DNA from 3 places in the Pseudomonas tohonis genome. Region 2 is predicted to be linked to each of the others. Evidence: riboswitches for the same ligand, from Rfam matches in the RefSeq annotation. Region 2 holds a riboswitch; each other region holds the start of a gene.
What was found. Region 2 has a riboswitch for cobalamin ahead of cobW (cobalamin biosynthesis protein CobW). Riboswitches for the same ligand answer to the same signal wherever they lie in the genome.
Positions count from the first base shown of each region.

Region 1: linked by a shared signal. The riboswitch ahead of HSX14_RS19045 (TonB-dependent receptor) and the one ahead of cobW (cobalamin biosynthesis protein CobW) in region 2 are both predicted to bind cobalamin.
Region 3: linked by a shared signal. The riboswitch ahead of btuB (TonB-dependent vitamin B12 receptor) and the one ahead of cobW (cobalamin biosynthesis protein CobW) in region 2 are both predicted to bind cobalamin.

Region 1 covers NZ_AP023189.1:4,203,502-4,206,767, reverse strand. The annotation lists gene HSX14_RS19045 (TonB-dependent receptor) at 1-1,355, opposite strand, end outside; cobalamin riboswitch at 1,464-1,667, opposite strand; gene HSX14_RS19040 (PaaI family thioesterase) at 1,914-2,357, shown strand; gene HSX14_RS19035 (zinc-dependent alcohol dehydrogenase) at 2,361-3,266, shown strand, end outside.
Region 2 covers NZ_AP023189.1:930,917-934,182, forward strand. The annotation lists gene cobN (cobaltochelatase subunit CobN) at 1-841, opposite strand, end outside; gene cobW (cobalamin biosynthesis protein CobW) at 904-1,956, opposite strand; cobalamin riboswitch at 2,053-2,246, opposite strand; cobalamin riboswitch at 2,305-2,516, shown strand; gene HSX14_RS04310 (CbtB domain-containing protein) at 2,617-2,799, shown strand; gene HSX14_RS04315 (CbtA family protein) at 2,811-3,266, shown strand, end outside.
Region 3 covers NZ_AP023189.1:4,577,249-4,580,514, reverse strand. The annotation lists gene HSX14_RS20720 (C40 family peptidase) at 1-239, shown strand, start outside; gene HSX14_RS20715 (O-methyltransferase) at 248-910, shown strand; gene HSX14_RS20710 (hypothetical protein) at 915-1,235, shown strand; gene HSX14_RS20705 (four-helix bundle copper-binding protein) at 1,242-1,577, opposite strand; cobalamin riboswitch at 1,693-1,905, shown strand; gene btuB (TonB-dependent vitamin B12 receptor) at 1,963-3,266, shown strand, end outside.

The sequences.
Region 1 (3,266 bases), 3.3 Mb from region 2:
TGGTTCTGGTCGCGGCGCAGGCCGGTGACCACGGACCAGCGCTCGCCCAGTTGGGTGCGGTTCTCGGCGAACAGGGCGGCGGTGCGGGTTTCGCTGCGCGAGTGCGGGCGGTAGGCCGAGGCGCTCTGGTAGTAGCCGGGGGCCGGGTTCCACGGGTCGACATAGTCGCCGCCGATGTCGGTGTAGGGCGCGTTGTTCAGCAGGTCGAAGCGGATGCGGTTGAACTCGCCGCCCACCAGGGTGCGGCTGTCGAGGCCGAACAACGCATGGTCGAAGGTGAAGGTCTGGCGGTCGCCGATCTGCTCCTGCTCGTGCTTGATGCGCAGCTGCTCGGCACGCTCCAGCTGGCCCCGGCCGGCGTCCCAGGTGTAGGCCTCGGCGTTGCGCCAGTAGCGGCGGCTCTTGATGTGGTAGAGCTGGTTGCTGGCGCTGAAGCCTTCGCTGGGCGTCCAGTCGGCGGTGAGCCGGGTCCACTGGTCGTTGTAGTGCAGCTCGGCGTTGTGCAGGTTGTAGTTCCTGTCTTTCAGGCTGCCCCACAGGTGGCCGTTGATCAGCGGCGTGCCGAAGTAGTTCATCGGCTGCAGGTCGCCCTGGTCGTGGGCCAGGGTGAAGGCCAGCTCGTCGCTGGCCTGCCAGCGCAGGGCGGCGCTGAGGCCGAGGTTCTTCGAGTCGCCCCGGTCGATCCAGCCGTGGCTGGCCTCGCGGTTGAGGTTGAGGCGGTAGCTCAGGGTGTCGGTGAGCGAGCCGCCGCTGTCCAGGGCCATCTGCTGGCGGTCGTCGGAGCCATAGCCCAGGCGCAGGCGGTTGCGGATCTCGCCGTCGAAGGGCTTCTTCGGCACCACGTTGATCACCGCGCCCGTGGCGCCTTCGCCGTAGAGCACCGAGGCCGGGCCACGGATCACGTCGATGCGTTCCACCATCCACGGGTCGGTGGGGAAGGTGGTGGTGCCCATGCCGGTGTAGAAGCGCGTGCCGTCGTACAGCTGCATCACCGAGGCGTGGCCGGTGAAGCCCCGGGCCGAGAGGGCGGTGCCGCCGTTGCCGGGGGTGCCGATGTGGGTGATGCCGGGGCTGCGGGTCACGGCGTCCTGCACGGTGGCGTTGTTGCGTGCGCGCACCTCGTCACCGCTGATGGCGCTGGTGCTGGCCGGGGTTTCCAGGGCGGACAGGCCCAGGCGCGAGCCGGCGGGCACGGGCGTGTCGAGGCGGATGGCGGTGTCGTCCGCCTGGCCGGTGACGGCGGTGGCCGGTAGCGCCAGGGTGCCGTCGTCGGCGTGCAGGGAGAAGGAGATGGACAGCGCGAGCAGGCCGAGGGCGGCGCTCGCCGGAGCGTTGGAGCTGAGGGTACGGGTCATGTCGTTCCTATCACGTCAGGAATGAATGGAGCCCGGAGGGAATGCAAAGGCGCGCGCGGGCGCGTGCACCCGTGCGAGAAACCGGCCCGTGCCCGCCCACCGCGGGTTTGCCTATCGATGTTCCAGGCCGGTCTCCGGGCTTGCGAGGATCACGCCGCATTCGCCTTCCCATGCCGTGGGCACAGTGGCGTATCGAATGCAGCGCTCGCTTACCGTTGCGGGGGCAGCGCCGGACTGGTCCTGATGGACGCACCGGCTTCCCGTTTCACCCCACGCACGACGGCGTGGGACACCTGGAACGGCGGGCATATGACCATCCGCGCGCCCGGGCGTCAACGCCGAAGTGGTGCGCGGGATGGCGCAAACCCCCATTCCAGAGCCTTAACGGCGTTGCCGGAATGCCTTCTTCTTTGTCATATCAACAATGTTGATTTGAGATTCTGCGCTCACGTATCGTCCGTCCACGGGCTGCAGGGCGATTCCCTCGCGCTGGCCCGGTGGGGGCTGACCATCCCCCCGAAACCGCTCGCCGACCCCGGCAGAGCCAGGAGCCCCGAGATGACCGATACCCCGAACAGAACCCCTCCCTCCGGCCTGCAGATCCTCCAGGCGGTGATCGCCGGCAAGCTGCCCGCACCTGCCATCGGCGAGACCATGGGGATGATGGCGGTGGACGTGGAGCCCGGGCGCATCTTCATCGAGGCTCGGCCCGATGTGCGCCACCTCAACCCGGCCAGGACAGTGCACGGCGGCTTCACCGCCACCTGCCTGGACGGTGCCGCCGGCCTCGCGCTGTTCTCCACCCTGCCGGGCGATGCGCAGTACGCGACGGTGGACCTCGGGGTGAAGTACCTGCGCCCGCTCAAGGCTGGCGAGCTCTACCGCGTCGAGGGTTGGGTGGTGGAGCGCACCCGCAGCCTGGCGATCTGCGATGCGCAGGTGGTCGACGCCAGCGGCAAGCTCTGCGCCCGTGCCACCACCACCTTCAGCGTGAGGGACTGAGCCATGCGCGAACTCATCGTCAAAGGGGCGGGACGCCTCGCCTGGGAGGACGCGCCGTCGCCCCTGCTGGATTCGCCGCTGGCGGCGCTGGTGCGGCCCATCGCCTCGGCCTCCTGCGACCTCGACCGGCGCCTGATCGCCGGCCTCACGCCGTTCAAGCCGCCCTTCGCCCTGGGCCACGAGTGCGTGGCGGAGGTGCTCGAAGTGGGCGCGCAGGTGGGCACGGTCAAGCGTGGCGACCTGGTCTCGGTGCCCTGGAAGATCGCCTGCGGCACCTGTCGCCAGTGCCTGGCGGGGCGCAGCACGGCCTGCACCGGCGTCGCCCGGCATGCGGCCTATGGCGTGCCGGCGGGCGGGCACTGGGGCGGGCTGTTCTCCGAGGTGGTGCGGGTGCCTTTCGCCGACGCCATGCTGGTGCCGCTGCCCCCGGGGCTGGACCCGGTGGCCGTGGCCAGCGCCAGCGACAACCTCACCGATGCCTGGGTGGCTGCCAGCCGCCCGCTGGCCACACGGGAGGAGGCGAAAGTGCTGGTGGTGGGCGGCACCGAGAGCCTGGGCATCCTCGCGGTGCAGATGGCCCGCGCCGCCGGGGCGGCCGAGGTGGATTACCTGGATGGCGACGGCTACCGCGACGAGTTGGCCGTGCGCAGCGGCGCGACCCTGCGCAACGGCGCCGATGGCGCGCTGAACGAGCGCTACGACCTGGTGGTGTCCGCCACCCGCGACCCGCAGGCGCTGCGTACCGGCCTGCTGGCGCTGGCGCCGGGCGGGCATTGCTCGTGCATCGGCATCATCTTCGAGGACCCGGCCATCCCGCTGTTCGGCATGTACATGCGCGACGTCACCCTGTCGGTCGGCGCCTGCAGCGTGCGCCCGCACATCCCCAGGGTGCTGGAGCTGGTGGAGCAG
Region 2 (3,266 bases):
AGGGGCGCTGGCCGGGCGTGTCGGGGTTGGACTGGGCGAAGCCGGTGGTATTGATGATCAGCTCGGCATCGACGGCGTCCAGCCAGTCCTCGACCACGGCCAGGCACTCGGCTTCCTTGAGGCTGGCCACCGCGATGGGCAGCGGGTTGATGCCGACGGCGGCCAGGCGCTCGCAGAAGGTGTCGATGAAGGCGGTGTTCGCCGCCTGCAGATGGGTACGGTAGAACAGCAGCGCCACCACCGGCTGGCCGTCCCGCCAGTCGGCACGCCAGTGTTCGAGGCGGGCGGGGCGCTGGTGCGGGTGGTGCACCGCGACCCGGGGCAGGGCGCTGGGCGCCTGCCAGGGGTAGTCGCGCCCCAGGCAGCGGGAGGCGAGGCAGGCGAACAGTTGCCGGGCGTTGTCCAGGCCGCCCTGGCGCAGGTACTGCCAGTAGCGCTCGGCGTCCTCCGCCGGGACCGTGCACAGGCGGGCCAGCTCCGGGTCGGGACGGTCGTCGCCGGGCACCAGGATCAGCTGCGTGCCGCGCTCGGCCAGGGCCACCAGTTGCTCGATGCCGTAGCGCCAGTAGCCGACGCCGCCGTGCACGGAGATGAGGATGACCCTGGCGTGCTGCAGCACCTCGTCGACGTAGAGGTCCACCGAGGCGTGGTTCTGCAGCTGCATGGGGTTGGCCAGGCGCAGGCTCGGGTAGTCCTGCGGCAGCTCGCGGGCGGCCTCGGCCAGCAGCGCCAGGTGCGAATCACCGCTGCAGAGGATCACCAGTTCGGCGGGCGTCTGGGCCAGGTGGGCGATGCCGTCGTCGGGGACGAAGCCGCCGGGTTGGGTGCGCAGCAGGTGCATGGCTCGGGCCTTGGCAGGGGGGAGCGGCCCTCTCCCGGTCGGGAGAGGAGCCGGTTCGGCGGTTACGCCAGGGCGGTGCGCAGTTCGTTGGCGATGGTGGCCGGGTCCAGCTCCTGGCCGATCACCACCAGGCGGGTGGCGCGGGTCTCGCCGGCCAGCCACTTGCGGTCGAAGTGCTTGTCGAAGCGCTTGCCGACGCCCTGTACCAGCAGGCGCATGGGCTTGCCGGGGATGGCGGCGAAGCCCTTGATGCGCAGCACGTCGTGGCGCTCCACCAGTTGGCCGAGGGCGGCCAGCAGGGCGGCTTCCTCTACTTCCGGCAGGTCGACGTGGAAGGAGTCGAACTCGTCGTGGTCGTGGTCCTCGTGCCCTTCGTGGTCGTGGTGGGTGGGGCGGCTGTCGATGTGCGCCTCGGCCTCGGCGTTCAGGCCCAGCAGCACGGAGAGCGGCAGCTTGCCGGCGCTGGCTTCGACGATCTTCACCGCCGGCGGCAGCTCCTCGGCCACTTCGGCGCGCACGGCGGCCAGGGCGTCGGCGTCGAGCAGGTCGGCCTTGTTGAGGATCACCAGGTCGGCGCTGGCCAGCTGGTCTTCGAAGAGTTCGTGCAGGGGCGACTCGTGGTCGAGGTTCGGGTCCTGCTTGCGCTGCTCGTCCACCTGCTCGGGGTGGGCGGCGAAGGTGCCGGCGGCCACGGCGGGGCTGTCGACCACGGTGATCACCGCGTCCACCGTGCAGGCGCTGCGGATCTCGGGCCACTGGAAGGCCTGTACCAGGGGCTTGGGCAGGGCCAGGCCGGAGGTCTCGATGAGGATCTGGTCGAGGTCGCCACGGCGGGCCACCAGTTCGCGCATCACCGGGAAGAACTCTTCCTGCACGGTGCAGCACAGGCAGCCGTTGGCCAGTTCGAAGACGCGGCCCACGGCCTCTTCCTCGGTGCAGCCGATGGAGCATTGCTTGAGGATCTCGCCGTCGATGCCCAGCTCGCCGAATTCGTTGACGATCACCGCGATGCGGCGGCCTTCGGCGTTGTCGAGCATGTGGCGGAGCAGGGTGGTCTTACCGGCACCGAGGAAGCCGGTGACGATGGTGACGGGGAGTTTGGCCAGGGTTTTCATGCGCGGCAGCCCTTCGCTGGGAGTCGATCGGATCGGCGGGCGCGCGGGACGAGGGCACGGAGGGCCCGATTCGCCACCGGATCACCCCGCCCGGTTGTCTGGAAATTCGCCGAGGCAGGTCTCCTGGCTCACAGCCTGGCGCGATGCGCCGTCCCTCCGCCTTCCCGCCCGTCGGGCAGTGGCTGTGGATAGGACCTCAGCTGTTCACAGTTGCGGGGGCAGCCACGGCTTGGCCGTGTTCCCTCTTAGCTGCGGCGCGCGGCCGCAGAACCTCGAAGGGCCGAAGGCTACGCAGGCCGGGGGCGGCGGTCAATCGCGGCGGTTGACGGCCGATCGGACTCGTGATGTCCTTGTGCGGTTTTTTCAGGTGTCTCGCGCCGTCGCGCGCGAGGTGAAACGGGAAGTCGGTGTGCCCCAGGGCGAGTCCGACGCTGCCCCCGCAACGGTAAGCGCACGTAGGGATCTGTAGGCCACTGTGTCCGGCGGACATGGGAAGGCAAACCCGCCCAGCCTCGGCTGGCGTCGCAAGCCCGGAGACCGGCCTGATCACTTTTTGGCAACCCGCGGTGGGCGGGCGCACGCCGGAAATGCGGTGCCGTCGCGGCCGCTTTCTTCGCACGCGTTCCTCTTGCCGACTCACCCGCACGCAGAGGAAGCACCATGTCCAGCAGCACCCTGAGCCATTCGGCCGCCGCCGTCCCCCTGTCCAAACGCCTGGCCATCGCCATCGGTGCCAGCCTCCTGGGCCTGTCGCTCGTGTACTTCGCCGGCTTCTCGCACATCGAGGCGGTGCACAACGCGGCCCACGACACCCGCCACAGCTCTGCCTTCCCCTGCCACTGAGGGGCGCGACCGTGATCAAGCGCATCGCCCAGACCGCCGGGTTCGCCGGCCTGTTCGCCGCCATCGTGCTGACCCTGCTGCAGAGCCTGTGGGTCACCCCGCTGATCCTCCACGCGGAGACGTTCGAGAGCTCGGCACCGGCCGAGCAGGCCGAGCACAGCCACGAGCACGCCGCCGGCACGCCCGCCCATGAGCACGATGCCGAGGCCTGGGCGCCCGCCGATGGCTGGCAGCGCACGCTGTCCACCGGTGGCGCCAACCTGGTGGTCGCGGTGGGCTTCGCCCTGCTCCTGGCCGCACTGTTCAGCCTGCGCGGCCCGACCCGCGCCTGGCAGGGCCTGCTCTGGGGCCTGGCGGGTTTCGCCACCTTCGCCCTGGCGCCGTCCCTCGGCCTGCCGCCGGAGTTGCCGGGCACCGCGGCCGCCGACCTGGCCCAGCGCCAGGTCTGGTGGGTCGGCACCGCCGCC
Region 3 (3,266 bases), 3.2 Mb from region 2:
TGCGCGTGCCGACTATCGGCATGAACGCCCTGCAGAGCGGTGACCTGGTGTTCGTCGCCACCAACGGCGGCGGCCAGGTCAGCCACGCCGGCATCTACGTGGGCGAGGGCCGCTTCGTCCACGCGCCCTCCAGTGGCGGAACGGTGCGCCTCGACAGCCTGTCCAACAGCTACTGGCAGAAAAGCTACCTGAACGCCAAGCGCGTGCTGCTCGATTCGCACCTGGCGAGCACGCCCTGAGAGGCTGCATGACCACCCGGACGCTCAACCTTGACGACGACCTCTACCGCTACCTGATCGACGTCTCCCTGCGCGAGACGCCGTTGCTCGCGCGCCTGCGCGAGGAAACCGCGCTGCTGCCCACCGCGCGCTGGCAGATCGCCCCCGAGCAGGGCCAGTTCATGGCCATGCTGGTGCGGCTCACCGGAGCGCGACGCATCCTGGAAGTCGGCACCTTCACCGGCTACAGCGCCCTGGTGATGGCCGAGGCGATGCCGGCGGACGGCCGCATCCTCTGCTGCGACCTGCCCGGCGACTACAACGCCGTCGCCCGGCGCTACTGGCAGGAGGCGGGCGTCGAGGACTGCATCGACCTGCACCTGGCCCCCGCCCTGGAAACCCTCGGCCGCCTGGAGCAGGAAGGGCAGTCCGGCAGCTTCGACCTGATCTTCATCGACGCCGACAAGGCCAACTACCCCGCCTACCTGGAGCACGCCCTGGCCCTGGTGCGCAGCGGTGGGCTGGTGCTGTTCGACAACGTGCTGTGGAGCGGCCGCGTGCTGGAGGCCAACCCCGACAGCGCCGACACCCGCGCCATCCAGGCCCTGAACCGCGCGCTCAAGACCGATGCCCGCATCGACCTCTCGCTGCTCCCCATCGGCGACGGGCTGACCCTCTGCCGCAAGCGCTGAGCCCATGGCCGAGCCCATCCGCCTGCCACCCCAGCCGGACGCCTGCGAGCTCTGCCGGCGCGCCGCGCCCCTGACCCGCCACCACCTGATCCCAAAGGCGCTGCACAGCAAGACCTACGTGCAGAAACGCTTCGCCCGCAGCGAGCGCATCACCGCCACCCTCTGGGTCTGCCGTCCCTGCCACAACCAGATCCACCGCCTGTTCAGCGAAAAGGAACTGGCGCTGACCTACAACACCCGCGAGGCGCTGATGTCCGACGAGCGCCTGCGCACCTTCGTCGACTGGCTGGCGGGCAAGCCGGCGGGGTTCGAACCGAGGCATTGAGCGGCGTCAAGCCGCCTTAGCCATCACCTCGCACTCCTCCGCGCAGCGCTGGCAGGCTTGCGCGCATTCCTGGCAGTGGTCGTGGTCGTGCTTGGCGCATTCCTCGGCGCAGGCCTGGCAGGCGATGGCGCAGAGGCGGCAGATCTCGTCGGCCAGGGGGCTGTCGCGGGCCATCAGCAGGGCGGCGAGGCGGCACAGGTCGGCGCAGTCGCGGTCGGTGCGGATGCACAGCGCCATGTGCGCGGCGTCTTCCTCGCGCAGGCAGGAGGCGGCGCAGTGTTCACAGGCGATGGCGCAGGCGTTGCAGGCCTGGATGCAGGAGGCATAGCGTTCGCGGATCATCGGAAGTCTCCTCATGGAGTGGGTCCTGTTGAGTGGACGCAGGCCCGCGGCCATCGGTTCGACCCTTTTTTCCGCCTGCCGCCCGTCGATTGACCCTGACCACAGCGGCCACTAAGCTGCGCGCCTTGCATCAGGTGCCCCGCGGCCATGCCGCCGGGGTGAAACAGGGAAGCCGGTCCATTCTCCCGAAGAATCCGGCGCTGCCCCCGCAACGGTAGGCGAGTCATCCACCGCATCCAGCCACTGTGCCCCGGCATGGGAAGGCGCGGTCGGGGAACCGACGGTTCCACTCGCAAGCCCGGAGACCGGCCTGGTGTGACTGCGCATGGGATCGCCCCATGCATCACCCCAGGAGGTCGCGCGGGTGGCGCGACGGAGACCGATCTTGAACCGAAACGCTTCCCCGAGGCCGGCGCTGCTGGCTGTTCTCGGCATCTCGTGCATTTCCCCGCTGGCCGCAGCCCCCCTCGAACTCGACGAGCAGGTAGTCACGGCCACCCGCAGCGAGCAGCCCGTGCGCGCCAGCCTGGCCGCCACCACCGTGATCGACCGCGAGGCCATCGAGCGCAGCCAGGCCAGCTCGTTGCCGGAACTGCTGCGCAAGGTGCCGGGCGTCACCCTCAGCAACAACGGCGGCCCGGGCAAGAACACCACGCTGTTCATGCGTGGCAGCGAATCCGACCACGTGCTGGTGCTGGTCGATGGCGTGAAGATCGGCTCCGTCAGCGCCGGTCTGGCGGCCTTCCAGGACCTGCCGGTGGAGCTGATCGAGCGCATCGAAGTGGTCCGTGGCCCGCGCTCCAGCCTCTACGGCTCCGAAGCCATCGGCGGGGTGATCCAGATCTTCACCCGCAAGGGGCATGGCGAGGGCGCGGCCAAGCCCTGGTTCTCCGCCGGCTACGGCACCCATGACAGCTATCAGGGCAGCGCCGGGGTGGCCGGTGGCGACGAGCAGGCCTGGTACAACCTCGGCGTCAGCAGCCAGGACACCGACGGCATCAACTCCCGCCGCCAGGGCAGCAACTACTACGAGCCCGACGCCGACGGCTACCGCAACCTGTCCGGCACCCTCAACGCCGGTGTGCAACTCGGTGGGCTGGCGGTGGACGGCACGCTGATGCGCGCCAAGGCCCATAACGACTACGACGACATCGACAACGGTGGTTACCTGCATCCCCTCGGCGGCCACGGCGCCAACGCCGACAACCGCCAGGAGGTGATCGGCGGCCGCGCCCGCTTCAGCCCCCAGGACATCTGGAACATCACCCTCCGGGCCGGCCGCAGCGAGGACAAGTCCATCAGCCACACCGATGGCCTGTTCGACGCCCGCTTCGACTCCAAGCGCGACAGCGCTTCCTGGCTCAACGACCTGACCCTCGCCGAAGGCCATGTGCTGACCCTGGGCTACGACTGGCAGCGCGACCAGGTCAGCAGCTCCACCGCCTTCGAGCAGGATTCGCGCCGCAACCAGGGCTGGTTCGCCCAGTACCTGGGGCAGGCCGGCCAGCAGGACTGGCAGCTGTCGCTGCGCCGTGACGACAACGAACAGTTCGGCACCCACGACACCGGCAGCGCCGCCTGGGGCTATGCGCTCAGCGACGCGTTGCGCTTCAGCCTCGGCTACGGCACCGCCTTCAAGGCGCCCAGCTTCAACGAGCTGTACTACCCCGGCTACGGCAACCCGGGCCT